DNA from 3 places in the Erwinia sp. L03-1 genome. Region 3 is predicted to be linked to each of the others. Evidence: riboswitches for the same ligand, from Rfam matches in the RefSeq annotation. Region 3 holds a riboswitch; each other region holds the start of a gene.
The links. Region 3 has a riboswitch for thiamine pyrophosphate ahead of thiC (phosphomethylpyrimidine synthase ThiC). Riboswitches for the same ligand answer to the same signal wherever they lie in the genome.

Region 1: it holds a riboswitch for thiamine pyrophosphate, as region 3 does, so the genes downstream of both, thiB (thiamine ABC transporter substrate binding subunit) here and thiC (phosphomethylpyrimidine synthase ThiC) in region 3, are expected to answer to the same signal.
Region 2: it holds a riboswitch for thiamine pyrophosphate, as region 3 does, so the genes downstream of both, AC4PCC_RS18115 (TenA family protein) here and thiC (phosphomethylpyrimidine synthase ThiC) in region 3, are expected to answer to the same signal.

Annotation. Positions count from the first base shown of each region.
Region 1 covers NZ_CM178762.1:3,850,823-3,861,190, forward strand. Annotated here, with positions in the region: gene leuC (3-isopropylmalate dehydratase large subunit) at 1-679, shown strand, start outside; gene leuD (3-isopropylmalate dehydratase small subunit) at 691-1,296, shown strand; gene AC4PCC_RS17760 (sugar efflux transporter) at 1,355-2,533, opposite strand; gene sgrR (HTH-type transcriptional regulator SgrR) at 2,792-4,453, shown strand; TPP riboswitch at 4,489-4,618, shown strand; gene thiB (thiamine ABC transporter substrate binding subunit) at 4,661-5,647, shown strand; gene thiP (thiamine/thiamine pyrophosphate ABC transporter permease ThiP) at 5,623-7,233, shown strand; gene thiQ (thiamine ABC transporter ATP-binding protein ThiQ) at 7,217-7,918, shown strand; gene AC4PCC_RS17785 (DedA family protein) at 7,984-8,751, opposite strand; gene AC4PCC_RS17790 (hypothetical protein) at 8,892-9,914, opposite strand; gene polB (DNA polymerase II) at 10,147-10,368, shown strand, end outside.
Region 2 covers NZ_CM178762.1:3,945,041-3,955,408, forward strand. Annotated here, with positions in the region: gene AC4PCC_RS18080 (zinc-binding alcohol dehydrogenase family protein) at 1-376, shown strand, start outside; gene AC4PCC_RS18085 (mandelate racemase/muconate lactonizing enzyme family protein) at 696-1,850, shown strand; gene AC4PCC_RS18090 (MFS transporter) at 1,843-3,123, shown strand; gene nadR (multifunctional transcriptional regulator/nicotinamide-nucleotide adenylyltransferase/ribosylnicotinamide kinase NadR) at 3,199-4,425, opposite strand; gene radA (DNA repair protein RadA) at 4,599-5,978, opposite strand; gene serB (phosphoserine phosphatase) at 5,988-6,965, opposite strand; gene AC4PCC_RS18110 (YtjB family periplasmic protein) at 7,081-7,752, shown strand; TPP riboswitch at 7,850-7,952, shown strand; gene AC4PCC_RS18115 (TenA family protein) at 8,022-8,705, shown strand; gene AC4PCC_RS18120 (ABC transporter ATP-binding protein) at 8,702-9,439, shown strand; gene AC4PCC_RS18125 (ABC transporter permease) at 9,436-10,170, shown strand; gene AC4PCC_RS18130 (ABC transporter substrate-binding protein) at 10,188-10,368, shown strand, end outside.
Region 3 covers NZ_CM178762.1:4,487,890-4,498,257, reverse strand. Annotated here, with positions in the region: gene AC4PCC_RS20530 (HesA/MoeB/ThiF family protein) at 1-522, opposite strand, end outside; gene thiE (thiamine phosphate synthase) at 582-1,226, opposite strand; partial or broken gene thiC (phosphomethylpyrimidine synthase ThiC) at 1,235-3,055, opposite strand; TPP riboswitch at 3,145-3,245, opposite strand; gene rsd (sigma D regulator) at 3,369-3,875, opposite strand; gene nudC (NAD(+) diphosphatase) at 3,959-4,732, shown strand; gene hemE (uroporphyrinogen decarboxylase) at 4,772-5,839, shown strand; gene nfi (deoxyribonuclease V) at 5,842-6,510, shown strand; gene AC4PCC_RS20495 (YjaG family protein) at 6,576-7,166, shown strand; gene hupA (nucleoid-associated protein HU-alpha) at 7,355-7,627, shown strand; gene AC4PCC_RS20485 (DUF1481 domain-containing protein) at 7,745-8,407, shown strand; gene purD (phosphoribosylamine--glycine ligase) at 8,446-9,726, opposite strand; gene purH (bifunctional phosphoribosylaminoimidazolecarboxamide formyltransferase/IMP cyclohydrolase) at 9,742-10,368, opposite strand, start outside.

The DNA.
Region 1 (10,368 bases), 640 kb from region 3:
GGACGCGGCCGTCAGCTACTGGCGCACGCTGAAAAGCGACCCGGGCGTGGCGTTCGACAAGGTGGTCACGATCAACGCGGCGGATATCGCCCCCCAGGTAACATGGGGAACCAATCCGGGCCAGGTGATTGCCGTAAATGAATGCATCCCGGATCCGGCGACGTTTAGCGATCCCATCGAGCGCGCATCGGCGGAAAAAGCGCTGGCCTATATGGACCTCAAGCCCGGCATCCGCCTGAGCGACGTGCGTATTGATAAGGTTTTTATCGGTTCCTGCACCAATTCTCGTATTGAGGATCTGCGCGCGGCGGCCGCGGTGGTGAAAGGCCATAAAATTGCGCCGGGCGTACAGGGCTATGTCGTCCCCGGATCCGGACCGGTGAAGGAACGGGCCGAGGCCGAGGGACTGGATAAAATTTTTCTGGCTGCCGGTTTCGAGTGGCGCCTGCCCGGCTGCTCGATGTGTCTGGCGATGAATAACGACCGCCTCAGCCCCGGCGAACGCTGCGCCTCTACCAGCAATCGTAACTTCGAAGGGCGTCAGGGCCGCGGGGGGCGGACGCATCTTCTGAGTCCGGCCATGGCGGCGGCGGCGGCGGTAGCGGGTCACTTTGCCGATATTCGCGACCTGCCCGGCTCTGCGGCAACCGCGCCCATCCCAATGCAGTTATTACCTTAAGGAGAAGCACAGTGGCCACTCAATTTACCCGGCATACCGGCGTCGTGGTGCCGATCGATATCGCCAATGTCGATACTGATGCCATTATCCCTAAGCAATTTCTGCAAATGGTCACCCGGACCGGGTTTGGGCGTAATCTTTTCTACGACTGGCGCTATACGGATGCCGCCGGGCAGATCCCCAATCCGGACTTCGTGCTGAACAAGCCCGAGTTTGCCGGTGCCAGTATTATGCTAACCCGTGAAAACTTTGGCTGCGGCTCGTCGCGGGAACACGCCCCCTGGGCGCTGGCGGACTATGGCATTCGGGCGATTATCGGCAGCGACTTCGCGGACATTTTCGCTAATAACGCCTTTAACAATCAGCTACTGCTGGTTTCGCTCAGGGAAGAAGAGGTTGACGCGCTGTTCCAGCAGGTTGCCGCTCAGCCCGGCATCCGCTTTACCGTTGACCTTGAACGGCAGCAGGTGGTTGCCGGGGAGCAGCAGTATGCCTTCAGCATTGACGGCTTCCGCCGCCACTGCCTGCTCAACGGGCTGGATAATATTGGCCTGACGCTACAGCACGACGCGGAAATTTCAGCTTACGAAGCTCAGCAGCCGGCCTTTCTGCGCTAAATAGCCGTACTCACTGGCGCATGATGCAGCCGGGTACGCTTCTGCGCGCCCGGCCGCGCTACACGTCTTTCACCCTGGCAGACATCACCAGCGACGCCAGCAGCAGGGCAAGCGCCGCCCAGTAGACCGAGTAGTGGCCAAAGTTTTCGGCCATGACGCCCTGGAGCACCCCGGCCATAATCACCCCGGTAGAGATACTGTTGGTAAACAGCGTGGTTGCGGCACCCGGCCTGCCGGGCATCAGGTCCTGGAACCAGAGCATGCCTATCCCGGCCACGATGCCAATAAATATCGCGTTGAACAGCTGTAATACCAGCAGCGCCGTGCGCGACTGAAACAGCACCATGCCGCCATAAAAAACAATGCCGGCCACCAGCGCAAACAGCATCATCTTCCGCTTACCGAAGCGCTTAACGTAATATCCCGCCAGCAGCATCGCCGGGATCTCCAGCCCGGCCGCGACGCCCATCAGCAGTCCCGCAAGGCGATCCGGCAGCCCCAGCATGCTGCTGATATAAAGCGGCATATCAATGATATACATCGTGTTGCTGGTCCACATCAGCAGCGAGGCGATAAACAACAGCCTGATATCCAGATTCTTCCAGCCGCCAGTTTGGGTGATCGGCACCTCTGCGGGCTGCTCAACGCGTGGGACGGAGGGCAGCGTAAATGCGATCAGTGCCAGGCAAAGCACAAACAGCCCGGCGGCGATGATAAACATGGTGGTAAAGCCATAGTTAAGCGCCAGGGCAAAGGAGAGCGGCGGCCCAACGACCCATGCCAGCGACAGCTGCGCACGCATTACCGAGCTGAACATCACCACTTCCCGCGCCGAACTATCAGCGTACTCGCGGGCGAGAGCAAAAATCTGCGGCATCGAGACGCTGGCGATCGCCGACAGCAGCACGCCGCAGGTGACCAGCGTCAGATAGTGGCGGTTAAACGCGAACAGCAGCGCGTTCCCCACCGCCATGAGGCAGCAGAACATAATTAGCCTGCGCCGATCGCCGCGATTGTCCGAGCGTTTCGCCAGCAGCAGGCTGACGGCAATACCGGCCACGGCATTGATGGTATAAAACAGGCCAACCCACAGCGGGCTGACGTGGACTTCCCGACTGAGAAACAGGCTGAGCGTCGGTGCCTGTAGCGCGCCCGCCACCCCCACCATAAAAGAGACGGCCATAAAGGCGAGATAAACGGGGTTAACACCGCGACGACGCGTGAGAAGCGATTTCATACCTGGTCCTTCAACAACTAAAGATCGACGCGGCACGCGTCAGACAAACAGGAAGCATAGGTTAAAAGTGGCACTAATGAAAAAAGCCAGCGGCTTTAAAAGCCCGCTGGCTGGTGAAATTGCACCATACTCAGATTCAAATTTCACAGATGGTCGAGCGCCATTCAGAGAATGCCTCCCGCTCTTCCATCTTTAACCATGATCGCTTTAATATAGGGCACGAAAAACAGACAACTTTCAGGCAAGAGTTCCCCTTTTATGTCTTCACCCCGCTTACAGCAGCAGTTTATTCGTCTGTGGCAGAGCTGCGATGGACAGCCGCAGTCGACCACCCTCGGCGAACTGGCGGAGCAGCTGAGCTGTTCACGCCGGCATATGCGTAACCTGCTGAATGCAATGCAGCAGGCGGGCTGGCTGGCCTGGCAGGCGGAGCCGGGACGGGGAAAACGCGCCCGCCTGAGTTTTCTCTATACCGGCCTGATGCTTCAGCGGCAGCGGGCAGAAGAGCTGCTGGAGCAGGATCGTATCGACCAGCTTGTCCAGCTGGTTGGCGACAAAGACACCGTGCGTCAGATGCTTGTCTCCCACCTTGGCCGCAGCTTTCGTCAGGGAAAACACATCCTGCGCGTGCTCTATTACCGCTCCCTGCTGAATTTATTGCCGGGTACGCCGCTGCGTCGTTCTGAAACGCACCTTGCAAGGCAGATCTTCAGCAGCCTGACGCGGATAAATGAGGAAAATGGGGAAATCGAACCGGATATCGCCCATCACTGGCAGCAGGTATCACCAACCCACTGGCGCTTCTTCCTGCGTCCCGCCATCCGCTTTCATCACGGACGGGAACTGGAGATGGCGGACGTGATCGGCACCCTGCAACGGGTACAGCCGCAGCCGCTCTACGCGCATATCCTGCGGATTGAATCCTCTACGCCCTGGACGCTCGATCTCCATCTGGCCTATCCCGACAGCTGGCTCCCCTGGCTGCTGGGCAGCGTCAGTACCATGATCCTGCCGAACGAGTGGCCCACCCTGCCCCATTTTTCCCGCCAGCCGGTCGGCACCGGCCCCTATGCCGTGGTGGGCAATCAGCAGACCCGGCTGCGCATTAAGGCCTTTGACGACTACTTTGGCTACCGGGCGCTGATTGATGAAGTCAGTATCTGGGTACTGCCGGAAATCAGCGAGGATCTGGTCTACTCAGGGGTCAAGCTACAGGGTTCGACGCTTGACGAAAAATCTGAGGAGAGCCGCCTCGAGGAGGGCTGCTACTTCCTGCTGTTCGATCAGCGTTCAGCGAACGGCCGCGATGAGCAGATCCGTCGCTGGGTGAGCAGTGTGTTAAACCCGATCGCCCTGCTCAACGGATCGGAACCGGGCTACCAGCGCTACTGGTTTCCGGCTTACGGCCTGCTGCCACGCTGGCATCATCGCCGCGACATGGCACCACTGGCAAAGCCCGATGGGCTGACCTCACTGACGCTCACCTGGTACAACGATCACATTGAGCACCAGGGCATCGCTAACACGCTGGCCCCGCTGCTGGCAGCACAGGGCGTTGAACTGCTGACCCGCCAGGTCGATTACGACATCTGGCACCGGGGAGACGCCGAAAGCGACATCTGGCTGGGCAGTGCTAATTTCACCCTGCCGCTGGCGTTCTCGGTCTTCGCCCTGCTGTATGAGATCCCGCTGGTGCACCACTGCATCCCCCTTAACTGGCAGCAGGATGTACGGCGCTGGCGGGAAAACAGCCTGCCGCTGGCCGAATGGAGCCAGCAGCTGCTTGCAAGCGCTTATTTGCACCCCCTTTTTCACCACTGGCTGCTGCTGGAAGGCCAGCGCAGTATGCGCGGCGTACGGATGAATACGCTGGGCTGGTTCGACTTCAAGTCTGCCTGGTTTGCACCGCCGGAATCATGACGCTTTCGCCCGGGCGGGGAAATCACTAGAATAGTCCGTTCTCAACGGGGTGCGAAAAACCACGCTATTATCACGCTGCTCGCGCAGCCGTTTTTTTTCGCTGAGACAGACCCGTCGAACCTGATCCGGCTTGTACCGGCGTAGGGATTTGAGAGTATTCTCCCGCTCAGATCCTTTGCGACCCCCTAACCTGTTAAGGAACGCAAAGTGTTAAAAAAAGTGCTGCCCCTGCTGGTCCTGATCTCCCTCCCTGCGCTTGCGGCAAAGCCCCAGCTAACGGTCTATACCTACGACTCTTTTTCCGCCGAATGGGGCCCTGGCCCGGCGATTAAAAAAGCCTTCGAAGCGCGCTGCGGCTGCGAACTGAAATATGTTGCGCTGGAAGATGGCGTCTCGCTGCTCAACCGACTGCGGATGGAAGGCAAAAACAGCAAGGCCGACGTGGTGCTCGGGCTGGATAACAACCTGCTGGATGCCGCACAGAAAACCGGCCTGTTTGCGCCCGCCAGGGTCGATACCCATAGCATAACCCTGCCTGGCGGCTGGCATAACAGCACTTTTGTGCCCTACGACTACGGCTGGTTTGCCTTCGTGTATGACAAGACCCGGCTGCAAAACCCCCCGAAAAGCCTCAGGGAACTGGTCGACAGCGATCGTCCGCTCAGGGTCATCTATGAAGATCCGCGCACCAGTACGCCGGGCCTCGGGCTGCTGCTGTGGATGAAAAAGGTCTATGGCGACAGCGCGCCGCAGGCATGGCAGAAACTGGCGCAAAAAACCGTCACCGTCACCAAAGGCTGGAGCGAAGCCTATGGCCTGTTCCTGAAGGGAGAGGGCGATATGGTGCTGAGCTACACCACCTCCCCGGCTTATCATCTGATCGAAGAGAAAAAGAGCCAGTACGCGGCGGCGAACTTCCAGGAGGGGCACTACCTTCAGGTCGAAGTGGCCGGGCAGCTAAAGTCGAGCAGACAGCCAGAACTGGCGCAGAAATTTATGCAGTTTATGCTGGATAAACCCTTCCAGCAGAGCATTCCCACCGGCAACTGGATGTATCCGGTGGTGAAAACCGCCCTGCCCGCCGGCTTTGATACGCTGACCATCCCGGCGAAGACCCTGACGTTCACGCCGGAAGAGGTCGCCAGCCAGCGCAGCCAGTGGATAAGTGAATGGCAACGCGCCGTCAGCCGCTGATTACCGGCTGGCTGCTGCCTGGCGGTGTGGCCGCCACGCTGCTGGTTGCAGCGGCGCTGCTGGCCTTTACCGCGCTCTGGCAGAATGCTCCGGCGATAAACTGGCGTGACATCTGGGATGATGACTATCTCTGGCACGTCCTGCGCTTCTCCTTCGGGCAGGCGCTGCTGTCGGCGGCGCTGTCGGTTATCCCCGCCATCCCCCTTGCCCGTGCGCTTTACCGCCGCCGCTTTACCGGCAGACGTACGCTGCTGCGCCTTTGCGCCATGACGCTGGTTCTGCCTGTCCTGGTCGCGGTATTTGGCATTCTCAGCGTCTACGGCAGAACGGGCTGGCTGGCCCAGCTCTGCGCCCTGCTTGGCGTTAATTACCACTTCTCCCCCTATGGCCTGCAGGGCATCCTGCTGGCGCACGTCTTCTTCAACCTGCCGCTGGCGGCCCGTCTGTTTTTACAAACGCTGGAGCTTATCCCCGGCGAGCAGCGGCAGCTCGCGGCACAGCTTGGGTTGCGCGGCTGGAACCATTTTTATCGCGTGGAGTGGTACTGGCTGCGTCGGCAGATCCTTCCTGCGGGTGCGCTGATTTTTATGCTCTGCTTCGCCAGCTTTGCCACCGTACTGTCGCTGGGCGGCGGGCCAAAAGCGACCACCATCGAGCTGGCAATCTTTCAGGCGCTGAGCTTCGATTACGATCCTGGCCGGGCGGCGCTGCTGGCGATGATTCAGATGGTCTGCTGCCTGGGGCTGGTGATACTCAGCCAGCGGTTGAGCAAAGCTCTGCCCTCCGGCAGCAACAACATTGCGGGCTGGCGCAACCCCGAGGACAGCCTGCTGGCAAAGCTGGGTGACGGGCTGGCTATCGGGCTGGCGCTGCTGCTGCTGCTTCCGCCGCTGCTGGCGATCGTGGCGGACGGGCTGAACGGCGGCCTGCTGACCGTGCTCCGGCAAAAGCCGCTGTGGCTGGCAACCCTGACCTCGGTACGTATTGCGCTGGGCGCGGGCATGCTTAGCGTGATCCTGACGGTGATGCTGCTGTGGAGCAGCCGCGAGCTACGCCTGCGTCAGCATCCGGGATGGGGCGAGTCACTCGAACTGAGCGGAATGCTGATTCTGGCTATGCCGGGGATCGTGCTGGCGACCGGCTTTTTTCTGCTGCTGAACCAAACGGTCGGGCTGCCCCAGCAGGCTGACGGCATTATTATCTTCACTAACGCGCTAATGGCGATCCCCTATGCGATGAAGGTGTTGGAAAACCCGCTGCGCGATATCGCTGAACGCTATAACCGTCTGTGCCTGTCGCTGGATATTCGCGGCTGGAATCGTCTGCGGCTCATTGAGCTGCGCGCGCTCAGGGTGCCGCTGGCGCAGGCTCTGGCCTTTGCCTGCGTACTCTCCGTCGGTGATTTTGGCGTGGTGGCGCTGTTCGGCAACGACGATTTCCGCACCCTGCCGTTCTACCTCTATCAGCAAATTGGCGCTTACCGTAGCGCAGACGGCGCGGTTACCGCCCTGCTCCTGCTGATGCTGTGCTTTTTGCTGTTCACCCTGATTGAAAAACTGCCGGGACGCCATGCTGACGCTGACTGATTTGACCTATCTCTATGACCACCTGCCGATGCGCTTCACGTTCAGTATGAAAGCGGGCGAAAGGCTGGCGGTGCTTGGCCCCAGTGGCGCGGGCAAAAGTACCCTGCTCAGCCTGATCGCCGGTTTTCTTAAGGTGGACGGTGGCAGCCTGCTGATTAACGGCGAGGAACAGCGCCTTGCGCCCCCCGCGAAACGCCCGGTTTCGATGCTGTTTCAGGAAAATAATCTGTTTCCCCACCTGACGGTGGCGCAGAATATCGGGCTGGGGCTGCATCCGGGGCTGAGGCTGAATGAGCAGCAAAAGCAGGCGCTGCGCAACATCGCGCAGCGCGTCGGTTTGCAGGATTATTTGCAACGTCTGCCCGGCGAGCTTTCCGGCGGTCAGCGTCAGCGTGCGGCGCTGGCGCGGTGCCTGGTGCGTCAGCAGCCGGTGCTGCTGCTGGATGAGCCTTTTTCAGCGCTGGATCCGGCGCTGCGCAAAGAGATGCTCCAGCTGGTGGACGAGGTTTGCCTTGAGCGTAATATTACCCTGCTGATGGTGTCGCACAGCGTCGGGGACGCCGCGCGCATCGCCCCCCGCAGCGTGCTGGTGGTGGACGGGAAAATCTACTGGGATGGCAGCACCCGTGCGCTGCTCAACGGCGAGGTCGCCGAGGCGGCGGTATTAGGTATTGCTCTGCGCTGACGGGATGCCGGAAAAGCCGACAAATCCCTCAGCCACTAATACTCCCTGCCGCAGCGGTATCACACTCAGTTGTCGGTAAACACGTGCCACAGCAGATGGCGGAAAACCGGCATCATCGGGTGGAACTGGATAGCGGTAAAGCTGGCGACGGCAAGCAGCAGCATCAGCGGTGCCAGCCAGCGCAGGCGGGATGCGGGCAGCCAGGGCGTTGCCCAGTCGGACTGCTTTTTCGATCGCAGCCAGCGCCATCCCAGCCAGCAGCCCAGCCAGACCACCACTGCAACCGCCAGCAGCAGCCATTTAAAGCTGCCGCTGCTGGTGTCTTTAGGAACGTCAATCGCCACCCCCGCGAGAATACCCGGCAGCAGATAGAGCGGCGGCCACAGCACGCAGCCAATGATATTCGGCGGGATAAACTTCTTAACCGGCAGTTCAAGCATGCCGGCCACCAGCGGGATCAGCGGCCGCGTCGGCCCCACGAAGCGCCCCACAATGATGGTGAACATGCTGTGCTGATGCAGCGCATGTTCGGTTTTATCCATCATTTTCTGATGCCTTTTGATAAACGACCAGCGATGCAGCGGCCCCTTAAACTGCCAGCCAATCAGATACGAAATCCAGTCGCCAATCAGGCAGCCCAACGTGCCGACTGCCCAGGCGGGATACAGCCCAATCTGCCCGCTGCCAATCAGCGCGCCAAAGGAAGCCATCAGGACCGTGCCGGGTAGCAGCAGGCCGACCAGCGCCAGCGACTCGAAAAAGGTGATCACCCCAATAGCCAGTAGCGAAAAGGCCAGTGATTGCGTAACAAGGTGTTGCAGCCAGGCTTCCATACAACTCACGTTCTGTTTAATTGAGGACGGATTGTCCTGAGCCTCTCCCGATCCGTCAAGAGCTGTTTTGTATGCGAATGCGGATGCCGGCGGGCGGGGCCCCTTCGCCCGTCGGCATGGTGGCCCCCCATCGGAGACGCTTAATGGAACAGATGCGGATGCAGAGAGTAATGGAGGATGTAATAGCTTATATAGGCAAAGGCGAACAGCACCACCAGCGTGGCCAGGAATCCGAGGGTATTGGTCAGGGGTGTGGCAAATACCGGCTGCCGTCTGGGGGTAAAGGCAACGGCTATCAGCGGCACGACAAACAAAAAATGCCCGATAAAATCAACCGTACCAAACGGGATGATAGCGGCCAGCACCAGCACGGCCAGTGCGCCCAGCGAAATATAACCCGCCAGCCTGCCGGTCAGGATATGCCAGGCCAGACAGAACTCCACGAATCCGGCGGCGCGAACAAAAAATTCCCAGTCGATACCCATGGTCAGATAGGGGTGTCCGGTAAGCAACTGGTCGAACAGCGCGGGCTGCATAAACTTTTCTATGGCCCCCCACAGGAAGGAGTAACAGAGCGTCAGACGCAGCAGCTCAATTTCTCCCCCCTGCTGACCGGGCTGACGAAAACTCTGCATAATCAGGTAGACCGCCGTTCCAACGAACACCAGATAATCCAGCATGTGGAACGTCCCGTACAGCTGCACGGCATAGCTGTAGAGAAAAAGTATACCCACACCGGCAATAATACTGGTTCTGCGGTGAAAGGCGGTGAGCGCGATAAGAAAATGCACGTAGCGCAGCGCCGGATTATCCGTCACCAACTCTGGCGTCAGCATAATGTAGGGGAACAGCAGCGTCAGCGTCAGAAAGAAAAGGCCGGTACCGTAACGCATGATATAGGGCGCCATCCTTTCCAGCGCCGTGAGTCGGTTTTGCCAGCGAGGGACGTCAACCGGCGACGGCCAGCGGCGATCCAGCCAGGAAGTGACAAAAATTGCCGCCACCGACAGTAACAACAGCACCCCTATCTGCGGTTCGCTGAGCAGGGCAATAATCGACTCAGGCTCTTTAGTGGTATCAAACTGCACAAACCATTTCACATGGGCAAAAGCGCCCGGCGAGAAAGCAAACAGCATGAATAAGTAGCGGGGACTCATCTTCATGGTGATTCTCCTGAGAGAGGCGGGTGAGACATATTTAGGCGCAGGCATTATGATTATTACAGAGTTATCAAAATTTATTTTTTATTTACGTATTAGTAATTTACGGACCTACCAGCCTTTACTTTAGCCGCAAGCGTTCGCGGACTCTCCCCGCCCGTTAACCCGGACTGACTCTCTGTTGTGATGCCTGAACATGCTATTATTAGCCATCAAAGCAATAATAAGGGTTCCGGTGAACAACGCACGCGCAGGTTTCTTGCTCACCCGCCACTGGCGGGATACGTCGGCCGGTACGGAGGTGGTATTTTGGCTGGCCACGGACGAGGGTCCGCAGCGCGTGGTGCTACCGCCACAGGAATCGGTCGCCTTTATTCCGCTGGAATACCGCTCGCGGGTTGAAACCCTGCTCAAGCAGGAGCGACATTTTCGGCTGGCCTCACTGACGCTAAAAGAT
Region 2 (10,368 bases), 540 kb from region 3:
GGGGCTGAAGCAGGTGGATTATATTTTCTGCCTGAACGATACCGACGGTCACTGGGCAACAATGGCGAAGCTAATTGCGCCTCAGGGACAGATCTGTACCATCGTTGAAAACGAAGCCCCGCTGGATATGACCGAGTTGAAGCTGAAAAGCGCGGCGCTACACTTTGAGTTTATGTACACCCGCAGCATGTACACCACGCCAGATATCGCCCGTCAGGGAGAGATCCTTAACGAGACCGCTAAGCTTATCGACGATGGAAAAATCACCACCACCCTCAGCAAAACGCTACAGGGCCTGAGCGTCGAGACGCTGACAGAGGCACACCGGCTGGTACTTGAAGGTCATATGCGCGGTAAAGTGGTTATCGCTTACTGAATATCTGACAAGCATAATGTCATTAACATTTGCTAAGTATCCGGCGATTATAGCGTAATTATCGCTAACTCCGTCTCCGGCGGGAGCACTCTGGCCCGCCGCTTTTCTCTCCTTTTGTGACCCGCCCCGCTGCACCTTATCCAAATGCCAAAATCTGCCGCCCGTTCCGGCTGCATCCTTGTGCGCCTGAACGATGAACCTCCCCGCGCCCCTTTTTATACTGGGAATGTAGCAATCCACCTCTTATCTCCTCCGGTTGATACGCGCCCATTATGCTAATTACAGGCGTACAGCCGCCCTACTTTGTGAGGTTTATGGCATGAAAATCAGTCATGTGGAGGTTATACGCCTCAGCATCCCGTTTGCCAGCGATCGCGCTCCGGCCCTGAGCGGCGAACGGGCATGGAACGCAGCATCAGCGGCGCTGACGCAGATGGAAACGCTACTGATCCGGGTCGTCACCGACAGCGGACGGCAGGGATGGGGGGAGGGATTCGGCCATCTGTCCAATGCCGTTACCGCCCAGGCGTTACAGGACCTGGTGATCCCCTACTTTCTGGGTAAAACCGTCCCCGCCAGCCGTGAAGCGCTGGCAACTCTGGTTGAGGGAGCAGAAAAAGCGCTCCATGCCTTTGGCGGAAACGGTCCGGTGCGCTTTGCCCTGTCTGCAATGGATATTGCCCTGTGGGATTTACTGGGGCAGCATCATGAACAGCCGCTGTGGCAGCTGCTGGGTGCCACACGCCAGCATATTACGTGCTACGCCAGCCTGGTCAGCTATAACAATCAGCCTGACGAGGTCGCGCGCCAGGTGAAAAGGGCGTGGCAGGCGGGATTTCGCTCGCTGAAGCTGCATGAAACTCACGTTGAGGCCATTGCAGCCGCCCGCGCAGCGCTGCCAGCGGAGGCCCGGCTGAAGGTGGACGTTAACTGTCCCTGGACGCCAGAGGAGGCCTGTCATCGTGCGCGCGAGCTTAAGACGCTGAACCTGACCTGGCTGGAAGAGCCAGTGTGGCCACCGGAAGATGCAGCCGGGCTGGCGCGCGTACGTCGAGAAGGCACACCGATCGCCGCCGGTGAAAACGCGTCAGGTGCAGAGGGGTTTGCGGCCCTGTTTAACCAGCAGGCCGTGGATGTGGCACAGCCCAGCGTGGCAAAAGTGGGCGGCATCAGCGCCGTGTTGCGGATAACGGAACAGGCCAGACGGCATCAGGTGGATGTGGTACCCCACTGTTTTTACTACGGGGCGGGCCTGCTGGCTACCGCGCATCTCGTCGCCGCCCTGCCTGATGATGTCCAGCTGGAATGCCCCTTTATTCACTTCTCCGCGCGGCTTCACCCACAGCTCGACCTCTCCCCGCAGTTCAGCCTGCCTGATATCCCCGGGCTGGGCTTTGAACCGGATGCCGCAGTGATGAAAGAACATACCCTTTACCATCGGCGAATTGATGCGGAGGGCGTACACCATGTTTAAAAATATGCGTAGCACCGTCGCCCTGCTGCTGTTCTTCGCCGGTGTGCTTAATTATCTCGATCGCGCCGCGCTATCGGTTATGGCCCCCCTGGTAAAAAAGGATCTGCATATTGATGATGCGCAGATGGGGATCCTGTTTAGCTGTTTTTTTATCGGTTACTGCCTGTTCTGCTTTCTTGGCGGATGGGGGGCAGACCGCTACGGCCCGCGTAAGGTCTTTGGCTGGGCCGCCGTCGTCTGGTCACTGTTCTGCGGTGCCACCGCGCTGGCAGGAAACTTTTTCCAGCTGATTATTGTGCGCGTGCTGTTCGGCATTGGCGAAGGGCCGATGGGAACCACCACCAATAAATCGATTTCCAACTGGTTCCCCCGTCGGGAGGTGGGTCGCGCGGTCGGTTTTAGCAATGCGGGCCAGCCGCTGGGCGCGGCGGTCGCTGCGCCGATAGTGGGTCTTATCGGGCTACATTTTGGCTGGCGGGTCTCGTTCGTGGCTATCGCCATTCTGGGTTTTGTCTGGCTGGCCTTCTGGCTGTGGCTGTTTCGCGACAAACCCGAGCAGCATCCCCGCATTACGGCAGCCGAGCGCACGCTGATTACCGCCGAACGTCCCGCGACACGGCTGACGGAGAAAGGTGCCCCTTCCAGTGTCCGGCTGTGGCGCTACGTTTTTTCACTGCCGGTACTGGGCGTGGCGGCGGCTTTTTTCTGCTTTAACTACATCCAGTTTTTTTTCCTCTCCTGGCTGCCAAGCTATCTCACCGACTTCCAGCATCTGGATATCAAAAGCATGAGCCTGATTGGCATCCTTCCCTGGCTGGGCGCGACCATCGGGTTTATCGGCGGGGGGCTGGTGTCAGATGCACTGTATCGCCGCACCGGCAACTTTTTGCAGTCGCGCAAGCTGGTCATTTTTTGTGGGCTGGCCGTCGCCGCACTCTGTGTGATGCTGACGGCCTGGGCCAGCAGCGTGACGATGGCGGTCACGCTGATTACCCTTGCCAGCGTCTTTGCGTATATGACGCCTCAGGCATGTTGGTCATTACTGCAGGACATTGTTCCGGCAGAGCGGATTGGGACTGCGGGCGGATTTGTACACCTTCTGGCGAATCTGGCGGGGATACTCTCACCGGGGTTAACCGGCTTTTTAATTCAGTACGGCGGCGGATACGCCTCGGCCTTTATGCTGGCCAGCGTACTGGCGCTGGCAGGCATGCTGCTGCTGGCGATTTTCGTGCGCCAGCGAAGCGTCAATGCCCTACGCGCGCTGGCCTGAAAATGAAGCCCATTGCCGGTGGGGCCCGCGCAGCAAAGGCTATGCGCAGGGCACAGCCTTTTGAAAGCGGGCGCGTCAGGCGCCCATCATCCCTTTCACCAGCTCTACGCAGCGCAGGAACCGCTCGTCGTAGTTATCCTGCTCGACGTGCACCCATGGGATATTATTCTCCTCCAGCATTGAGATCAGTAGCTGCTGGAACTCCCTGCGATCTACCGAACTGCCCAGGCTGCGCAGACCATCTGCCACCCAGGGCACATTGTTCTCCACCAGAATCACCAGATCGAAACGGTACTCGTCGATCAGTGCCTGAACAAAGGGGTGCTCGCGTCCCTCATATTTCTTGCAGAAGGCCTGGGTCGTGACAAAATCGGTATCAATAAAGGCCACTTTATTGGCATATTTTACCGCGAAATCAATGTACTGCGCCTGGCCCAGCGCGATTTTGTCGTAGTCGGAATATTGCAGGGCCATCTCATCGCCGCCGAGATGGGAAAAGACGTAGTCGCGGCCAAATTCCCAGGCGCTGGTGGTATTGAAGATGTTAGCCAGCTTGTTCACCAGCGTCGATTTCCCGCTGGATTCACCGCCCAGAATCGCCACCGTACGCACGAAAAAGGGCTTCACTTCGGTGGGAATATACTCCCAGTAGCGGAACGGGTCCTGGCGGATCTGCCCGCCGCTGATATTCATAAAGGATCGCTGCGGATCGATCAGAATGGTTTCAATGCCCAGATGCTGCTGATACTGCGAGGCGTCCGGTTCCTCGCTGGTATATACGCGATTTGGCACGATGCCGTGGTTTTCCATAAAGTCGGTAATGCCGCGACTCCAGACATCCCAGCCGTGCGGATATGGCTCCATCCCCTCTTCGTTAAAAGAGTGAATGCGAATATTTTTCTGATACTTAAAGGTTTGCAGCAGCCAGCGCAGGCGATCGCTGACGGTGGGCTGCTGGGACATGGCGCTGTCTTCAAACAGCTTTAGATCGCGCGGCTCGTCGTAACCCATGATGATATGCAGCTCATCGACCTGACTACAGGCGCGCTGGATCAGATAGATATGCCCGGTATGCAGCGGATAGAATTTGCCAAATACCACCCCGACGGTTTTTTCGCGACGAGGGAATTCCAGCCCAAGATAACGGTGAAGTGCTTCCAGTTTTTGGGCGCTGGGGCTTTTTATTTTCGCGTTCAGCAGCTGACTGAGGTAGCCCTTCGTCATGCCGCTCGCATCGGCCACCTGCTGTAGCGTGCTGCCCTGCTGACGGATAGCGGTTTTCAGATAATCAAATGACGACATCAAATGCCTCCTGCATAAAGGGCGGCATCAGTTCCGCCCTCAGATGATAGTACGTTCAGCTATCCGGGCGAACCCGCCTCACCGATCGCAATTACGTTCAACTGTCCAGGCGAACCTGCCTGACCGATAGTAATACGTTCAGCCGTCTGGGGGAATTATCCCGGCCCGAACGGTTACAGGTCGTCCAGTATCGCCAGCGCGTCGGCGAGCTTTTTCACGCCATAGACTTTCATATTTTCCGGCGGCCTCTTCGGCACGTTAGCGGCGGGCACAATCGCACGCCGGAAGCCATGCTTCGCCGCCTCGGAGATACGCTCCTGCCCGCTTGGCACCGGCCGGATCTCGCCCGCCAGCCCGACCTCGCCAAATACCACCAGGTCATGAGGTAAAGGACGATCGCGCAGGCTGGAGACCATCGACAGCATCAGCGCCAGGTCGGCACTGGTTTCGGTGACCTTAACGCCACCAACTACATTAACAAACACGTCCTGGTCCGCCATCTGTAGCCCGCCGTGACGGTGCAAAACCGCCAGCAGGATCGCCAGTCGGTTCTGCTCCAGGCCAACGGCAACGCGCCGGGGGTTGCCCATCATCGAGTGATCCACCAGCGCCTGAATCTCCACCAGCAGCGGGCGCGTGCCTTCCCACAGCACCATGACCGAACTGCCGGAGGTCACTTCATCACCGCGGCTCAGGAAAATAGCCGACGGGTTGCTTACCTCACGCAGCCCCTGCTCGGTCATGGCGAAGACGCCCAGCTCATTCACCGCACCGAAACGGTTTTTATGGCTGCGCAACGTACGAAAGCGTGAATCGGCATCGCCATCCAGCAGTACCGAGCAGTCGATACAGTGCTCAAGCACCTTTGGCCCCGCCAGAGAACCATCTTTGGTCACATGGCCCACCATCACAATCGCCACCCCGCGCGTTTTGGCGAAGCGGGTCAGATAGGCTGCCGTTTCCCGCACCTGGGCGACGCTGCCTGGCGATGACTGGATATCGGCCATATGCATCACCTGAATGGAGTCGATCACCATCAGCCTCGGCTGCTCCTGATCGGCAATCTGGCAGATCTGCTCAATGCTGGTTTCCGACAGCATATTGAGGTTTTCAGTGGGCAGCCCCAGCCGGTGGGCGCGCATCGCCACCTGCTGAAGAGACTCTTCGCCGGTGACGTAGAGGGTTTTCATTCCCTCAGAAAGTTTGCACAGCGTTTGCAGCAGCAGCGTACTTTTGCCCGCGCCGGGGTTACCGCCGATGAGAATCGCGCTGCCCGGCACTACCCCGCCGCCCAGTACGCGGTCAAATTCCTTGAAGCCGGTGCTGAAGCGCGGTAGCGCTTCAAGGCTGATCTCAGACAGCTTCTGCACGCGGCTGATGCCTGCGCTGCCCGCATAGCCCATGCGCTCATTACGCGCCACGGTGGGCGAGGCAGAGAGGCGAACTTCAGTAATGGTATTCCACGCCTGGCAGGCGCTGCACTGCCCCTGCCAGCGTGGATAATCTGCGCCACATTCGTTACAGACAAAGGCGCGCTTCACCGCTTTGGCCAAATCGCCTCCTTAACGCTCATCAGAGATCAGGCTGCCGCTGAGAATACAGAACACGCCCATCAGGTCGGCGTGACGAATGGTCACCGCCGTTTGTTCATTAACTTTCGGTTTAGCGTGATAGGCAATGCCCAGCGCCGACGCCTTGATCATCAGCAGATCGTTTGCCCCGTCGCCGATGGCGACGGTCTGATCGTCGGCGATTTCAAAGCGTTCAGCCAGCTTAAGCAGCGTATCGGCCTTGTAGCGGGCATCCACAATATCGCCCAGCACCTCACCCGTCAGCCTGCCGTCGCGGATTTCCAGCACGTTAGCGGCAATAGCAGAGAGATGGAGTTTGTCCCGCAGGTATTCGGCAAAGAAGGTAAAGCCGCCGGAGGCGATCGCCACGTGCCAGCCCAGCGCCTGGAGCTTTTCCACCAGCTGCGTCAGACCCGGCATCAGCGGCAGCTGGTCACGCACCTGAACCAGGATGTTGGCATCCGCATCTTTCAGCGTCGCAACGCGCTGGCGCAGGCTGGCAGCAAAATCAAGTTCGCCGCGCATCGCCCGCTCGGTCACTTCCGCCACCTGCTCACCGCAGCCTGCCAGCTTAGCGATTTCATCAATACACTCCACCTCTATCGCGGTAGAGTCCATGTCCATTACCAGCAGTCCGGGCGTTTTCAGGTGCGGAATTTTTCCCAGCGGGGCGACGTCCAGGCCCGCTTCATAGGCCAGGCGTGTGGCGAGCGGAGTCAGTGAGCCCGCCAGGCGCACGACCTGATACTGATCAACGCACCAGGCGCTGACGATAACCATCGCTGCACCCAGCTGATGCTGGAGCGCCGTAAGGCTGGCTTTATCAAGCTTGCGGCCGTACAGAAGCCAGCCGGTGCGGCCAGCGCGGTAATCCAGCGGCATGACTTCATCACCGCTAAGAGAGAGAGGTAACCCCGGCCAGAGAGAGACATCGGAAGGCAGGTCGCACCAGGTCAGACTATTTGGCATTACAGCTCCTGTAGGGACATATTAACCACGCAAGAGGCTACCCTGTCAGCCCCGGTTCTGGCAACATAAAGCGAAGAGGCGGACGGCGTTCGTTGAAAAAATATGAAGGGTGAAGATGGCAAAGGCCAGATTAAAATTCCGACTACACCGTACGGCGATCGTGCTGATCTGCCTCACTCTGCTGGTGATGCTGATGCAGGGGGCCTCATGGTTCAGTCTGGGTCATCAGATGGCCCGTTCAGCGCAGGTTGAGGAGCTGGCCCGAACGCTGACGCGACAGGTAGCCTGGAGCCTGACGCCGCTGATGGAAAACAGCGATGATAACCGGCAGAAAATTACCGAGGCCATTGCGCTGCTGACCACGGACAGCCGCATTCTTGATGCCTCGGTCTACGACGATAACGGTGCGCTGCTGGCTCACAGCGGGGAAACCATTAACGTGCGCGATCGGCTGGCGCTGGACGGCCATCGCGCGGGCAGCTACTTCAATCATCAGATCGTGCAGCCGCTGGATACCCCCGATGGCCCGCGCGGCTTCCTGCGCGTAACGCTGGACACTCATGTGCTGGTCACCGAATCCCGTCAGGTGGATAACACCACCAATATTCTGCGTCTGATGATGCTGCTGGCGCTGGCTATCGGCATTATTCTCAGCCGGACGCTGCTGCGCACCCGCCGCACCCGCTGGCAGCAGTCGCCCTTTCTGCTTACCGCCAACCATCCGGTAAGAGAGGATGATGAGGATGAGAACAGCGAAAGCTCCTCGCCGCCAGAGAACCTAAAATAGCAAGATGGGGCCTGTACGGGGCCGTTAACTAACAGGTTACCCCCGCGTCACTGTCCTTGTTACAGCATTGTAATCAAAAATAAAATATCGTATAACAGTCTGCTCCGAGGGGTGTCCAGTAATGGGCTGAGATGGCGCAAGCCGAACCCTTTGAACCTGATCTGGGTCATGCCAGCGAAGGGACGGGTTGGCACTGATCAATTGCCTGTTCATACTTCTGCGTGTCCGGATCTCCACTTATTTTCGGAGGTTCAGTGTCTCATCTACCCATTCCTGATTTCAGCCAGGGCCTGTATGGTCGTCTTCGCCAGCATGCGGGCGCAGAGTGGCAACACTATGTTAATCACCCCTTCCTGCAACAGCTGGCTTCCGGCACGCTTCCCCATGCCGCTTTCCGCCGTTATCTGACGCAGGATTATCTGTTCCTCATCCACTTCGCCCGTGCCTATGGCCTGCTGGTCAGCAAACTGCGCACCCTGCCAGAGATGCGCGCGGCGTCTACGTCTCTCAATACCCTGCTCAGTGAACTCCCGCTCCACGTGAGCTACTGCCAGCAGTGGGGGCTGAATGAAACGGAGATGGCGAATGAAACCGAAGCGCCAGAAACCCTGAACTATACCCGCTACGTGCTGGATATCGGCCACTCAGGCGACGCCCTGGATCTGCTGGCCGCGCTGATGCCCTGTGTAGCGGGCTATGCTGAAATCGGGCTGGGTTTGCTCCAGAATACGCAGACCCTTCTGGAGGGAAATCCCTGGGCCTCATGGATACGCAACTATGGCAATGCGGAGTATCTCAACGGCGTAGGTGCGGCCCTGGCGCTGCTGGAGCGTGTCGGTCAGCAGCATGGTGCCGCGTGCCGGTTTAACAGCCTCGCCGAAATTTTCACTACCGCCACCCGGCTGGAAGCTAACTTCTGGCAAATGGGGCTGAACGCGGCGTCAGAAACGTGAGCGGCGCACGGCCACCGGGCATTGCGTGTCGCGATCTTGGCCTGAGCTTTGGCCAGCGCACCATTTTCCAGCACCTCAGCTTTGATATTGCGCCCGGCAGCTTTGTCGCGCTGCTCGGTGCCAGCGGCAGCGGTAAGACCAGCCTGCTGAAAATCATCGCTGGCCTGGCGGCTCCTGACGCAGGCACGATCAGCGGCAGCGATGGGCTCCCCCTGGCGGGCCGTATCGCCTGGATGGGCCAGAGAGATCTGCTCTATCCCTGGCTGACGGTGATGGATAACATCATGCTGGGCGCACGTCTGCGGGGAGAAAAAGGCGATCGGGAATGGGCCACTCATCTGCTGGAGCGGGTGGGATTAAGCGGTCACGGGAAAACGCTGCCTGCGGCACTCTCCGGTGGGATGCGCCAGCGCGCCGCCATTGCGCGCACGCTGTATGAACGTCGCCCGGTCGTGCTGATGGATGAACCCTTCTCCGCGCTGGATACGCTCACGCGGGCCAAAATCCAGACGCTGGCCGCCGAGCTGCTGGTGGATAATACCGTGCTGTTGATCACCCACGATCCCATGGAAGCCTGCCGCCTCAGCCATCGCCTGCTGGTGCTGGCGGGTTCCCCGGCCCGCATTGATGACAGTCATACCCTGGTCGGGCAGCCTCCGCGCGCGCCGGACGACCCCAATCTGTTAACCAGTCAGGGTGAACTGATGCGACAGCTGGTGAGGGCCGCAGAATGATGCGGGGAAGTGTGATCTTTTGCGGTTTGATCCTGCTGTGGTGGCTGGCAACCTTATGCAATATTCCGGCGTTCCTGCTGCCCTCGCCTGCGGCGGTTGCCTGCGCACTCTGGAACAACCTGAGCTATCTGGCCTGGCACAGTCTGATCACCGCCTCAGAGGTGCTAAGCGGCTTAGTGCTCGGTGTCCTGCTGGGCACGCTGCTGGCGCTCTGTATGACCTTTTCGCCCCGGCTCCAGCGCTGGCTGATGCCCGTCGTATTGACCAGCCAGGCCATCCCCGTTTTCGCGCTGGCGCCGCTGCTGGTGCTGTGGTTCGGCTTCGGGCTGAGCGCTAAGGTGGCGATGGCCGTGCTGGTGATCTTCTTTCCGGTGACCTCCGCGTTCTATGACGGCCTCCGTCGGGTTAACAATGACTGGCTTGACCTTGCCCGAACGATGGGGGCCACGCGCCGGGCGCAGCTGCTGCATGTCCGGCTGATGGCCGCGCTACCCGCCTTCGGCAGCGGCCTGCGGATGGCCGCTGCCGTCGCCCCCATCGGCGCGATTATTGGCGAATGGGTCGGTTCGGCAGAAGGGCTGGGGTACGTAATGCTTAACGCCAACGCCCGAATGCAGACCGATATCTGCTTTGCCGCGCTGTTCATTCTGGTGCTGATGACCGTATTACTCTGGGTAGCGGTTGATGCGTTGCTCCACCGCCTGATCCGTTGGGCGCCCGAAAATAGCTAATCAAGGAATCATTAACGATGAAAAATACCCTGTGCGGACTGCTGCTGACCGCGGCACTGAGCGGCCATGCGCTGGCAGCGGAAAAGCTGACCCTGGTGCTCGACTGGTATATCAATCCTGACCATGCGCCCATTATGGTGGCTGAGCAGATCGGCGCGTTCCGGGCCGAGGGGCTGGATGTGAACATAGTAGCGCCTT
Region 3 (10,368 bases):
CAGGCAGCGATAGCAGCCGTGACTGAAGGGCGGGGTTAACACCAGCAGCTGACCGCCGAATCCCACGGCGCTGGCGCTGATCAGCGGTTTGCTGCGCTGTATGCAGGCGGTGTTAATCGCCTGGCGGGTCTGCATATTGTCGCTGCAATCCAGCACCAGATCGGCCATCGCTACCGCCTCCTGCAGGTTACTGTCATCCATACGCTTCTCCAGCACGATAAATTCCACCTGAGGGTTCAGTGCCTGGAGCTGCGCTTTCGCGACCTGCGCTTTTGACAGGCCCGTCTCGCGGCTGCGAAACAGGATCTGGCGCTGCAAATTGCTGATATGTATCTTGTCGTCATCGGCCAGCAGCAGTGTGCCAACCCCGGCAGCAGCAAGATAGAGCGCCGCAGGCGATCCCAGGCCGCCCAGGCCGATAATCAGGACGCTGGCGGCCTGAAGTTTGCGCTGCCCTTCAGGACCGAACTCCTCCAGCAGCAGCTGGCGGCTGTAACGCATAAAGTCACCGTCACTGAACATGCTGTGCGCCTCCCGACCCGACCAGGCGCTGATGGCTGACAGGTACTAAACGCGGGTTGCTATACATGCTCTGCGCCCCCCGGTCCCGCCAGCTGCAATAGCTGCGCGGTGGCTTCCTGCCAGCTGTCGGCCTGCGTAATGGCGCTGACTACGGCGATACTCCCCACGCCGGTTGCCAGCACGGCAGGCGCGCGGCTGAGGCTGATACCGCCAATGGCCACCGTTGATACGCCCTGCAGGCGCGAAAGATGACGCTTAAGCTCTTCTATGCCCTGCGGGGAGGAGGGCATCTGTTTAGTGAGGGTCGGAAAAACATGGCCGAGGGCGATATAAGACGGCTGCTCCTTCAGGGCACGATCCAGTTCGGCGTCATCGTGCGTCGAAAGCCCCAGGCGTAGTCCGGCACGATGAATGGCATCCAGGTCGGCGACGTCCAGATCTTCCTGCCCCAGATGTACGCCATAGGCCTGATACCTGATCGCCGTCTGCCAGTAATCGTTGATAAACAGACGCGCCCGGTAACGCCTGCCCAGGGCGATGGCAGCGGCAATCTCATCTTCCACCGCCGCTTCCGGCCGATCTTTAATCCGCAGCTGGATGGTGCGTACGCCCGCATCCAGCAGTCGCTCAATCCAGGCGACCGTTTCAACGACAGGGTAGAGACCCAGCCGGGCTTCGGTTAAGGGAAATGGACCACGGCTCATACTTTGTCCTCCTGTTTCGCCGCGTAATCACGCACTTCCTGGGAAATTTTCATGGAGCAGAATTTAGGTCCGCACATCGAACAGAAATGGGCAACCTTGCCGGACTCCTGTGGCAGCGTCTCGTCGTGATAGCTGCGGGCGGTATGGGGATCGAGCGCGAGATTGAACTGATCTTCCCAGCGGAATTCGAAGCGCGCTTTCGACATGGCGTTATCGCGGATCTGCGCGCCGGGATGTCCTTTAGCCAGATCGGCGGCGTGGGCCGCTATTTTGTAGGTAATCAGCCCCTGCTTCACATCTTTTTTATTCGGCAGGCCAAGGTGCTCTTTGGGCGTGACGTAGCACAGCATCGCGCAGCCGAACCAGCCAATCATGGCCGCGCCAATACCCGAGGTAATGTGATCGTAGCCCGGCGCGATATCCGTGGTCAGAGGGCCAAGGGTATAAAACGGCGCCTCGTGGCAGTGTTCCAGCTGCTCGGTCATATTGTGACGGATCATCTGCATCGGCACATGTCCCGGGCCTTCGATCATCACCTGCACGTCGTACTCCCAGGCAATCTTCGTCAGCTCGCCCAGCGTACGCAGCTCGGCAAACTGCGCCTCGTCATTGGCATCCTGAATTGAGCCAGGACGCAGCCCATCGCCCAGCGAGAGGGACACGTCGTAGGCCGCGCAGAGTTCACAAATCTCGCGGAAGTGCTGATAAAGAAAGCTCTCCTTATGATGCGACAGACACCATTTCGCCATAATCGAACCGCCGCGCGACACGATGCCCGTCAGGCGTTTCGCCGTCATGGGGACATAGCGCAGCAGGACGCCTGCGTGGATCGTGAAGTAGTCCACGCCCTGTTCCGCCTGTTCCAGCAGGGTGTCGCGGAAAATCTCCCAGTTCAACGCTTCCGCCACGCCGTTGACCTTCTCCAGCGCCTGATAGATGGGCACGGTGCCGATGGGTACCGGGCTGTTACGCAGGATCCACTCGCGCGTTTCGTGAATATTACGACCGGTGGAGAGATCCATGACCGTGTCGGCTCCCCAGCGCGCTGACCAGACCAGCTTCTCGACCTCTTCCTCAATGGAGGAGCTGACCGCAGAGTTGCCGATATTGGCGTTAATTTTCACCAGGAAATTGCGGCCGATAATCATTGGCTCGGATTCAGGATGATTGACGTTGGCAGGAATGATGGCGCGCCCGGCGGCGACCTCCTGCCGCACAAATTCCGGCGTGATGTCCAGCGGCAGATGCGCACCGAAGCTGTTGCCCGGATGCTGCTGGCGCAGCACCTCACCGCGAATGCGCTCGCGACCCATATTCTCTCGCAGCGCAATAAACTCCATCTCCGGCGTGATCCTGCCCTGTCGGGCATAGTGCAGCTGGGTGACGCAGTGGCCGGGCATCGCCCGTCGGGGAAGGGGAAGGTGTTCGAAGCGCAGGTGATCCAGCCCTTCATCGGCGAGACGCTGCTGCGTGTAGGCTGAGCTGAGCGTCTCAATCGTTTGCGTGTCGCCGCGTTCACCAATCCAGCCCTCGCGTAACCGGGGCAGGCCCGCATGAACATCAATGCTGGCCTCTGGATCGCCATAGGGGCCGGCAGTGTCATAAACCGGCACGGGCTCATTATCTTCATATCGGGGGGCGTCTTTGCTGCCGCCGACTCGGGTTGGACTGAGTTGGATTTCACGCAGGGGAACGCGAATATCGGGACGTGATCCCTCAAGCCAGATGCGCGTTGAGTGAGGAAAGGCGGTGCCCTGGAGGGAGTCGATAAACTGTTGAGCCTGCGCGCGCTGTTCGCGGCGGGTGGTTTTCTTTTCAAGGTCAGACATAGCATGTTCCTGATAAATCGGGAAAAGATGCTTGTCCGGAGTTCGGAGGAGTAAGCGCAAAGTGTGGGTAAACAGCAGCACACCCTGACTGAAAAGTTACTCTTGTTCCCTACGCAGGTATTAACCTGGTCAGGTTCCGCGGATCCCGAATTAACGGTCTCAGCCCCTAAGGGCACTCCGACAAGAAGAATTCTGGTCTCCCGGAGGGAGAACCAGAACGGCGGTAACGGCGGCGGCCGCGCGTTACGCCATTGCCCCCTCAGCATAGGGGGCCTCTTTTGAAACTACAAGGATTTTACAAACGGATAACGTTTCAGGCGGGACGGGCCAGGGCAGAATCGTTAGCGGCCGGTGGGGTATCCGCCTGCTTGTCCAGCGCCAGCTGTATAAATTTATCTTCCAGCGTGAAGCGGGCTTCCAGCGCTTCGCCCACTTCAGAGAGCGCGTTCTGGAACTCAAGATAGTTATCGTGATCGATAGCCGTTTCCAGATGAGTATCATAAACCTGCATAATCTCAGCCGTGTTCGCCTGAAGCGCCGGATAGATCAGCGCGGCCTTAGCCAGCTGCTCGCTGCCTTTCATCTCTTCGATAAAGCGCTCGTACACCGTAAAGTGACCAGTGGAGAGATAATCGACCAGACGCTGACAAAAGGTATCCAGTGCGTTTTCATCGAGCGGAGTATGGGATTCCTTGTTAGGCTTAATGCCAACCATTTGATAATAGGCAACCAGTAACTGCTTGCGGGATTGCAGACAAAAGTCCACCAGGCCACTACACCCGGCAACGCGCGCGGTCAGGACTTCTAGTTGGTTGAGCATGTGTGACTCCGAAAGTGATATTTTAAGTGCCCGATCCCAATCCCGTTACGCAGCAAGCCGATTTAGCTGAGGATATGCAATTTATGGAAGTTGAGATTTCTAGCGTAGACGCTGGCTGGTGGGTTGTCAGTCACGAACATAAACTATGGCTGCCGAAAGGTCAATTGCCGCAGGGAAGTGCGCAGGAATTAGGCCTGGTTGGGTCAAAAGCTATGCGGATCGGTGAATGGCAGGGCGAGCCGGTGTGGCTGATACGCGATAGCCGTCCGAATGAGATGGGCACTCTGCGACAGATCCTCGACGGCGATGTCGGCCTGTTCCAGCTGGCGGGGCGCGGGATCCAGCTGGCTGAGTTCTACCGCTCTCATAAGTGGTGCGGCTACTGCGGGCATGAAATGCACTCAAGCAAAACCGAGTGGGCCAGCCTGTGCGGTCACTGCCGGCAGCGATACTATCCGCAGATTGCCCCCTGCATCATTGTCGCCATTCGTCGCGGCAAGGAGATCCTGCTGGCGCAGCATACTAAGCACCGCAACGGCATCTACACCGTGCTGGCCGGGTTTGTCGAAGTGGGTGAAACGCTGGAGCAAACCGTCGCGCGTGAAGTCATGGAGGAGAGCGGGTTAAAAGTGAAAAATCTGCGCTATGTCTCCTCTCAGCCATGGCCGTTTCCCCAGTCGCTGATGATGGCATTTATGGCCGACTATGAAAGCGGTGACATACACATTGATCCCAAAGAGCTGCTGGATGCGGCTTGGTATCACCATGAGGCGCTGCCCCAGCTTCCACCGCCCGGTACCGTGGCGCGGCGGCTGATCGAGGATACCGTGGCGCTTTGCCGCGCTGAAGCGGAATGAATGTTATACTGTGCGCCTGATTTTGAGAGAGCGTTTAAGATGAGTGAACTGAAGAACGACCGTTATCTGCGCGCCCTGCTGCGCCAGCCTGTGGATGTGACCCCGGTATGGATGATGCGCCAGGCCGGACGCTACCTGCCAGAATATAAGGCGACCCGTGCCATCGCCGGTGATTTTATGTCGCTGTGCAAAAATGCCGAGCTGGCCTGCGAAGTCACGCTACAACCGCTGCGTCGCTATCCGCTGGATGCGGCGATCCTGTTCTCCGATATTCTTACCATCCCCGACGCCATGGGGCTGGGCCTGTGGTTTGAGGCGGGAGAAGGCCCCCGTTTTTCCTCACCGATCACCTGCCGCGCTGATGTTGAGAAGCTGCCGGTGCCCGACCCGGAGCAGGATCTGGGCTATGTGATGAATGCGGTGCGCACTATCCGTAAAAACCTGAAGGGTGAAATACCGCTGATAGGTTTCTCCGGCAGCCCCTGGACGCTGGCCACCTACATGGTTGAAGGGGGCAGCAGCAAAGCCTTCACCAAACTGAAAAAAATGATGTATGCCGAGCCTGAAACCCTGCATCTGATGCTGGATAAGGTGGCCGACAGCGTCACGCTCTACCTGAACGCCCAAATACGTGCCGGTGCGCAGTCGGTGATGATATTCGACACCTGGGGCGGGGTACTGACGGGACGGGACTATCTTGAATTCTCCCTGCACTATATGCACAAAATCGTGGACAGCCTGATCCGTGAGAATGACGGACGCCGCGTGCCGGTCACCCTGTTTACCAAAGGCGGCGGCCAGTGGCTGGAAGCGATGGCAGCTACCGGCTGCGACGCGCTGGGGCTGGACTGGACCACCGATATCGGCGACGCCCGCCGCCGCGTGGGTGATAAAGTTGCCCTACAGGGGAATATGGATCCGTCTATGCTTTACGCGTCCCCTGCGCGTATCGGGCAGGAGGTCGCGGGCATCCTGGAAGGGTTTGGCCACGGCAATGGACACGTATTCAACCTGGGTCACGGGATCCATCAGGATGTTCCACCCGAGCATGCTGGCGCTTTCATTGACTCAGTACATCGACTTTCACGGCCATATCACCAGGACTAACCATGGACATTGCAGCATTACGTCAGGAGCAACTTGAACGCGCGGCAGAAGTGCGGCAGGAAGATGACTTTGAAGTAATGCCGCCGCGCTATATAGGCGGTGCCGATGTCGGTTTTGAACAGGGGGGCGAGGTTACGCGCGCTGCCCTGGTTATTCTGGAATATCCGTCGCTCAGGCTGGTGGAGCATCGCGTTGCCCGTATCGCGACGACGATGCCCTATATTCCGGGGTTCCTTTCATTCCGTGAATATCCTGCGCTGCTCGCGGCGTGGCAGCAGCTTGAGCTAAAGCCAGACCTGCTGTTCGTTGATGGGCAGGGCATTGCGCACCCGCGCCGCCTTGGCGTCGCCAGCCATTTCGGCCTGCTGGTGGATGTCCCAACCATTGGCGTGGCAAAAAGCCGCCTGTGTGGCAAGTTTGAGCCGCTGGATGACGAGCCGGGGACAACACAGCCGCTGATCGACAAAGGCGAGCAAATTGGCTGGGTATTGCGCAGCAAGCGCCGGTGTAACCCCCTCTTTATCTCGCCGGGGCATCGCGTTAGCCAGACGACGGCGCTCAGCTGGGTGGAAACCTGTCTGAACGGCTACCGGCTGCCCGAACCGACGCGCTGGGCTGATGCCGTGGCCTCACGGCGACCTGCTTTTATGCGCCTTCAGGAGCAGGGTTAACGGTGTGACGCGCGGTCTTTTCGGTTACACTGCTGGCCGCGCACTTCTGTTTAAGAGATCTCAACATGTTACGTAATCCGATTCACCTGCGTCTGGAAAAGCTGGAAAGCTGGCAGCACGTTACTTTTATGGCCTGTCTGTGCGAACGTATGGCCCCCAACTATCGGGCGTTTTGCGATCGTACAGGATTCGGTGAAGGGCAGCTGTATCGCCGCATCCTCGATCTGGTCTGGGAAACGCTGCTGGTAAAAGATGCTAAGGTGAATTTTGACTCACAGCTCGAGAAGCTGGAGGAAGCGATACCCAACGCTGAAGATTACGATCTCTACGGCGTGTATCCGGCCATTGATGCCTGCGTCGCATTAAGTGAACTGCTGCATTCTCGTCTGAGTGGTGAAACGCTGGAGCATGCGATCGCCGTAAGCGATGCCTCCGTGACGACCGTTGCGATGCTGGAAATGACCCAGGCTGAACGGGAAATGACCGACGAAGAGCTTAAAGAGAACCCCGCAGTTGAAGAAGAATGGGACATCCAGTGGGAGATTTTCCGCCTGCTCAGTGCCTGCGAAGAGAGGGACCCCGAACTGATAAAAGGACTGCGAGCTGACCTGCGTGAATCAGGGATCAGTAATATCGGTATAAATTTTCAGCAGTAAGGCGATAAAACGTGACTTCAGGCCTGAATTGTAGCGCCAGGAGGCTTCACATTCGCCCCCAGTCTGGTCTACATTTGGGGGGCTGAAAAAAGTGGCTATCGGTGCGTGTATGCAGGAGAGTGCCAGAAACTGGTTTTTCCCTCGCACTCGATGCTTAGCAAGCGATAAATACACTGTAAGGATAACTTATGAACAAGACTCAACTGATTGATGTAATTGCTGACAAAGCGGACCTGTCTAAGACCCAGGCTAAAGCTGCACTGGAATCCACCCTGGCTGCGATTACTGAGTCTCTGAAAGAGGGTGATGCTGTACAACTGGTTGGTTTTGGTACTTTTAAAGTTAACCACCGTGCTGAGCGTACTGGCCGCAACCCGCAGACTGGCAATGAAATCAAAATTGCTGCTGCTAACGTACCGGCATTTGTTTCAGGTAAAGCACTGAAAGACGCTGTTAAGTAATTGTCTGACGGTAAAAAGTTTTAAACAGGGGGGCGTTATGCCCCTTTTGTTATAGATACATCCGGGCAAACCGCTTTACCACCGGGCATTTCACCCACACTGTGTGATAATCGCGCCATGACTCGTTCTCCTCTTATTCCGCTCTCCCTGCTGACGCTGCTGTTACTGGCAGGTTGCAGCTCACAGCCAGCACTGCCTGACTTTACCGCCAGTGGTTATCTGGCCGATCGCGGCGCCGTTCGTATCTGGCGCAAAAACGAGGGCAATGAGAGCAGCCATCTGCTGACGATTTACACGCCCTTTTCGGGTGGCGCGACGGAGACGACCGACTATATGTGGCAGTCGGACAAGCTTATCTCCATAGAACGTCATCGGCTGGGCGACAGTCCCGAAAACGTGACGCTGCGCTTCGACCAGGACGGCAGCCTGAGTTTTATGCAGCGTCAGTTCGCTGGTCGCCGTGAAGCACTCTCCGCAGACGCGGTGGCGTTATATCAGTTTGATGGCGGGCGTATGCTGAAAATCAGCGATGACCTGCTGAAAGGGCGGGTACTGCTCAGGCAAGGGCGCTGGTCGGCCTCCGGCGTCGTCACGACGTGCAAGGGGCAGAAAGAGCGGCCCGGCTTCGACCACTATTCCGTTAACTATATTACCCAGCATCAGCGCAGCCCGGACAAGCCGGTCAGCATCGCCTGGCTGGAAGCGCCTAAAGGCGTTCAGCTGCTGATTGTCACGCCCGACGATCTCTGCGCGAACGAGCCTGACGAAGCCAGCTTCTGAATGCCACCCGGGCCGGATCGCTCCGGCCCGGTTAAGGGCTATTTGCGGCCTATCGCGCGATAGCCGATATCATGGCGGCAGAAGCTGCCCCGCCATGAAACGGGCTTAGCCAGTTCGTAGGCGCGCTTCTGCGCAGCGGCCACGTCATCTCCCAGTGCGGTCACGCACAATACCCGTCCGCCCTGGGTTACCACCAGATCGTCCTGCATACGCGTACCGGCATGGAAGATTTTGCCGTCTGGCGTTTCTTCCAGCGGCAGACCGTGGATTTGGTCACCGATCGCGTAGTCACCCGGGTAACCCCCGGCAGCCAGCACCACGCCCAGTGAAGGGCGAGGATCCCACTCTGAGTCTTTGGTATTCAGCTTGCCCTCTGCGCCTGCCAGACAGAGATCGACCAGATCCGACAGCATACGCAGCATGATTGGCTGCGTCTCGGGATCGCCGAAGCGGCAGTTAAACTCGATAACCTTCGGCTGACCCTGTTTATCAATCATCAGACCCGCGTACAGAAAGCCGGTATAGGTGTTCCCTTCCGCTGCCATACCCCGAACCGTCGGCCAGATAACGTCATCCATCACCCGCTGGTGGACAGCATCGGTCACTACCGGCGCGGGAGAGTAGGCGCCCATCCCGCCGGTATTGGGGCCGGTATCTCCATCACCTACGCGTTTATGATCCTGGCTGGTCGCCATCGGTAACACATTCTCGCCATCAACCATTACGATAAAGCTGGCTTCTTCCCCGTCCAGAAACTCTTCCACCACGATGCGGTGGCCAGCATCGCCAAAGGCATTGCCGGCCAGCATGTCCTGAATGGCTTCTTCGGCCTCGGCCAGGGTCATCGCTACAATCACACCTTTACCTGCGGCCAGACCATCGGCTTTAATCACGATGGGCGCACCCTTGCTGCGCGTATAGGCCAGGGCGGGCCCGACCTCGGTAAAGTTTTGATATTCAGCGGTCGGAATACGGTGACGCGCCAGGAAATCTTTCGTGAAGGCTTTAGACCCTTCCAGCTGAGCAGCGGCCTGCGTCGGACCAAAAATCTTCAGCCCGGCAGCGCGGAAGGCATCCACCACGCCCAGCACCAGCGGTGCTTCCGGGCCGACGATGGTCAGATCAATCTTCTCCTCACTCGCGAAGCGCAGCAGTGCCGGAATATCGGTGGCGCTGATATCAACGTTCTGCAAAGCAGGCTCCAGGGCAGTACCTGCGTTACCCGGTGCAACAAAAACGGTTTCCGCCAGCGGTGAGAGTGATGCCTTCCATGCGAGGGCGTGTTCACGCCCGCCGTTACCAATAACGAGAATTTTCATTTTTCTGCTCCGTAATTAATGGCGGAAATGACGCATCGCGGTGAAGATCATGGCAATGCCGTGCTCGTCGGCGGCGGCAATAACTTCTTCATCACGAATAGAGCCGCCTGGCTGGATAACACAGCTGACGCCAACGGCGGCGGCGGCATCAATGCCGTCGCGGAAGGGGAAGAACGCATCGGACGCCATAGCCGAGCCTTTCACTTCCAGCCCCTCGTCTGCCGCCTTGATACCGGCAATCTTCGCGGAATAGACGCGGCTCATCTGCCCCGCGCCAATACCGATGGTCATATTCTCCCGCGCGTAAACGATGGCGTTGGACTTCACGAATTTAGCGACCTTCCAGCAGAACAGCGCATCACGCAATTCCTGTTCGGTCGGCTGGCGCTGGGTCACCACCTTAAGCTGGTGGCTCTCCACCATACCCAAATCGCGATCCTGCACCAGCAGCCCACCGTTGACGCGCTTGAAATCCAGACCGGCCTGACGCTGCTGCCACTCTCCACAGGTGAGTACGCGTACGTTCTGCTTACTCGCGGTTATCTTAAGCGCGGCCTCGCTTGCGGAGGGGGCAATAATCACCTCAACAAACTGACGGCTGACAATGGCCTGCGCCGTCTCTTCATCCAGCTCGCGGTTAAA